One region of the Micromonospora sp. NPDC047548 genome, then DNA from elsewhere that is predicted to be linked to it. Evidence: riboswitches for the same ligand, from Rfam matches in the RefSeq annotation. Region 1 holds a riboswitch; the other holds the start of a gene.
The links. A riboswitch is a leader RNA that binds a small molecule or an ion and turns the genes downstream of it on or off. The one in region 1 is predicted to bind cyclic di-AMP.
Positions count from the first base shown of each region.

Region 2: linked by a shared signal. The riboswitch ahead of ABZ807_RS10525 (hypothetical protein) and the one ahead of ABZ807_RS07530 (NlpC/P60 family protein) in region 1 are both predicted to bind cyclic di-AMP.

Region 1 is NZ_JBEYTI010000005.1:162,840-165,031, forward strand. Features, by position in the region: gene ABZ807_RS07525 (NlpC/P60 family protein) at 81-1,097, shown strand; cyclic di-AMP (ydaO/yuaA leader) riboswitch at 1,250-1,386, shown strand; gene ABZ807_RS07530 (NlpC/P60 family protein) at 1,399-2,192, shown strand, end outside.
Region 2 is NZ_JBEYTI010000007.1:187,082-189,273, forward strand. Features, by position in the region: gene ABZ807_RS10520 (carbonic anhydrase) at 1-283, shown strand, start outside; gene ABZ807_RS10525 (hypothetical protein) at 347-1,366, opposite strand; cyclic di-AMP (ydaO/yuaA leader) riboswitch at 1,371-1,501, opposite strand; gene ABZ807_RS10530 (YibE/F family protein) at 1,668-2,192, opposite strand, start outside.

The DNA of each region.
Region 1 (2,192 bases):
GTGGGGCACCGACCGCTGTGGGTCGTCTGCCTCCGCCTTCCCCTCAGCGAGGCGCCTGGCGGTCGGTCGCTAAGGAGTCGGTGCTGGTGGCAACCATGCCCCCCCATCGTCACGCCCAGGGTCGTCCGCCAGCTCGCCCGGTCGGCCTGCGGCGGGTCGCCCGCCGCCTGCTCACACTGTTCGCCGCCGTGGCCGTCGGCGCCGGGATGCTCGCCGTGCCGGCGCACGCCGCGCCCACCCCGGAGGAGATCGAGGCGGCGATCGACAAGCAGTGGGAACAGCTCGAACCGACCATCGAGCAGTACAACAAGGTCCGCGCCCAGTTGAAGGTCAACCGCAAGAAGTCCGCCGAGCTGGAGAAGAAGATCCAGCCGCTGGCCCTGCAGACCGAGCTGGCCATGAACCGGGTCGGCGACCTCGCCTCCCGCTACTACATGACGGGCCCCTCGCAGGACCTCGCCGCGCTGCTGATCAGCGCCAAACCGGGCACCCTGACCGAGCAGCTGACCATCCTGGACCGCCTCGCCGCGCGGGAGCGCAAGGAGCTCCAGGTCGTCACCGACACCCGGCAGAAGTACGACGGCGAGAAGCAGAAGCTCGACGCGCTGATCGCCGCGGAGGTCAAGCAGGAGAAGGAGCTGGCCGCCAAGAAATCGCAGATCAACGCCGAGATCAAGCGGCTCCAGGCGGCGATGCCGAAGACCACAGTCAAGACAGCTGGCTGCCCGACCATCAACGGCGTGGTGAGCTCCGCCGCGCAGACCGCCATCCGGGTGGCCTGCCAGCAGACCGGTAAACCGTACGTCTGGGGCGCCGACGGGCCGAGCTCGTTCGACTGCTCCGGCCTCACCCAGTACGCCTACAAGGCCGCCGGGATCTATCTGACCCACCACACCGGCGCCCAGTGGAACGAGGGCAGGTCCATCCCGCGTTCCGAGGCACGCCCGGGTGACCTGGTGTTCTTCTACAGCGACCTGCACCACGTCGGTCTCTACCTCGGCAACGGTCTGATGGTCCACGCGCCCCGGACCGGCAAGCCGGTCCAGGTTTCCAGCATCGACTACATGCCGGTCGCCGGGTTCCGACGACCGAGCTGACCCGTCCGACCTCACCGCGAACCCCCGGTCACCTCGACCGGGGGTTCCGCGTATCCGGACCCGGCACGGCACGTCGGGTTGCGGATCGATAACGGTCGTCTCTACTCTGGTCATTTGTCGGCCGCCGACGATCCGTCCAACCCGGGCGGCAGCGGCCGGCACCGCCGAGTCGCCTCCGGGCGAGCCGGGGACCCAGGTACGCCGGGGTGAATCCGCAGCCACTGCGGTAGGGCGCTCCCTTCCCGCCCGAACCCGTCAGCTAACCCGGTAGGCGGTCGCGGAAGAAGGAGTACGGAGCCCGGTGGCACACCATGCCCCGCGGTCACCGTCGCACCGGTCGACCCAGGTCGCCCGGCGGACGGCTGCGCCGCGCCCACGCTGGTCCCGCTTCACCACCGCCCTCGCCGCCCTCGCCGGTGCCGCCGTCGTCCTGACCGGTGGCGCCACGGCGGCCCATGCCGAACCCTCGGTCACCGAGATCGAGCGGCAGATCGACCAGGACTGGAACACCCTCGAACCGATCATCGAGCAGCACAACGCCACCCGGCAGGACCTCGCCGCCAAGCGCCGGCAGGCCGCCGCGCTGGCCAAGCGGATCGAACCGCTGCAACTCCAGGTCGACCTCGCGATGAACCAGCTCGGCAGCCTCGCCGCCGAGGCGTACAAGGGGCAGGGCGTCTCCGCCGTCAACGCCCTGCTCGGCAGCCGCTCGCCCAGCGAACTGGTCAACCAGCTCGAACTGCTCGACCGGTTCGCCGAGCGGCAGCAGCGCGACGTGCAGGCCGTCAAGGATCTGCGCGACCAGCTCGCCGCGAAAAAGGCGCCGCTGGACGAGATGGTCGCCCAGCTCGCCCGCACCGAGGCCCAGCTGGCCGCGAAGAAGAAGCAGATCAACGCCGAGATCGACCGGCTGCAGAAGCTGCGGCTGAAGGTGTACGGCAACGGTGGCGGCGGCCCGCTGCGCCCGGCCCCGTGCCCGGCCGGCTACCCCGGCGGCCCGGCCGGGACCGCGGTCAAGTTCGCCTGCGCGCAGATCGGCAAGCCCTACGTCTGGGGCGCCGAGGGCCCGAACTCGTACGACTGCTCCGGGCTGAT
Region 2 (2,192 bases), on a different contig from region 1:
GCGGGCGGTGGTGGACGCGGTGGCGCCCAGCCTCCGGCGGGCCGCCGAGCAGGGCGTCGACGACATCGACGAGATCGTGGACATCCACATCGCGCACACGGTGGAGGCGCTGCTCGGCAACTCCGCCGTCCTGGCCGGCGCGGTTGCCGCCGGGCGGTGCGCGGTGGTCGGCATGTCGTACCGGCTCAGCGCCGGCGAGGCGCGGACGGTGGCCGCAGTGCCCGCCGGCGGGCCCGCCGCCGCGCCGGCCCAGGCCGACCGCGCGGCCGCCGTCGCCGGCTGAATCCCGCGACGCGACGAGGGCCGCCCCCACCGGGGACGGCCCTCGTTCGGTACGTGTCGCGCGCTACAACATCGACATGTGCACGTGGTCGGTGTGGTTCGACGGTCCGCTGTACGACTTCCATCCGGTCGCCGGGAACCAGATCTGCCGGTTCCAGATGACGTAATAGATGCCGAGCCGGTCGGCGTTGCGGATCAGGAACGCGGCGAGGTTGTTGCCGTACATCCGGGTGTCTTTGTTGTACCACGGGGCGAAGCCGCTGTTCTGCAACGACCAGTCGCAGGCCTTGCCCTTCGGATGCTCCCACGGCCCGCCCGCCCGGTAGCAGCCGGCGAACCGGTTGAAGCCGGCCCGCCGGACCTCCTTGTACGCGTGCAGGGTGCGCGGCGTGATGAGGCCCGAGGTGGTCGGGTCGTTCTCGGTGCGCGACTCGGAACGCCAGCCGCCGTCGGCCGTCCGGCCGGGACCGATGCGGGCGACCGGCGACGTCGCGTCGACCAGGCCGCCGGTGAAGCCCCGGCCGCCGACCAGCGCGAGGGCCTTCTCCGCCTCCCGACTCTCCCGGGCCATGTCGTTGGTGAGCTTCTGCTGCTCGCGCACCTCGGCGTCGAGCGCCAGCTTGGCCTGCTCCGCGCGGTTCTTGGCGGAGGTGATTTCGGCCAGCTTTTGTGCGTTGACCATGTTCAGCTCGTCGAGCGCGGCGGCACGCCTGACGAACGAGTCCGGCGTGTCGCTCTCCAGCAGCATCGCCACCGCACCGATCCGGCCGGTCCGGTACGACTGCGCGGCGATCTGGGAGGCCTGCGGCTGCAACGCCACCAGTTCTTCCTGCGCGCGGCGCACCTCCAGCCCGAGCTGCTGCTGGCGCTTCTTGGACTTCTCCAGCTGCGTCTTGGCCTTCGAGTACTCGCGGTTGCGCAGCTCGATGACGTCGGTGAGCAGCTTGGGCTCGTCGTCCTCCTCGTGCCCGGAGGGGGTGGGCGTCGAGGGGGCGGCGATCGCGGCTGTCGGCCCGGCGAGGATGGCCAGGGCGGCGAACACGGCCACCACCGGTGTCAACCAGTGGCGCAGGGGTGCCGTCACAGTGTTCCCTTCCGTCGACCGCCGACCGGGTTAGCTGACGGGTTCGGGACGGAAGTGGCCCCTACCGCTCGCGCGGATTCACCCCATGTACCTGGTTCCCCGGCTCGCCGTACGGCGATTGGGCGGCGGCACCGCAGGCGCCGCAGCGCGCCTTCGGCGGTGACCGGCAGCGAGGGTACCTGACAGTCGTGCCGGGGATCTACGTCCAGAACCCGACTAATCGCGTTATTTCGTCGTAGCGTTGCGTGACGAGTGACGCGTTCGTCAGGTTCCGCGTCGTCGTCGGTCACGCAGCGGAGTGTCACCATACGGTGTCCGTGCTCCTCTCCGCTTCGGGCCACCGGGCGGGGGCCGGGGTGGACGGTCCGCCGTGACGCGGCGCGCTCAGCGCCTCGAGCGCCGCGTCCCGGTCGGCGGAGGGGCGGGGCGTGGGCGCCGGACCGGCACCCCGCGCCGGATCGGCGGCCGGGCCACGGCCGGCGGTGGCCACCAGCGCGGCCAGCCCGGTGGTCAGCGGCACGGCGGCGACCAGGCCGAGCGTCGCCACCGCGCTGCGGACGATCTCCTGGGCCAGGAACTCGCTGGTGAGGATCTGGCCCACCGGCCGGCTGTCCGCGGTGAGCAGGAGCAGCAGCGGCAGCGAGGCGCCCGCGTACGCGAGCACGATGGTGTTGACCGTGGAGGCGATGTGTGCCCGGCCGACCCGGGTGGCGGCCCGGTAGAGCTGCGTCCGGGACAGCCCGGGGTTGGCGTGCGCCAGCTCGGTGACCGTGGCGGCCTGGGTGACCGTGACGTCGTCGAGCACCCCGAGCGAGCCGATGATGAT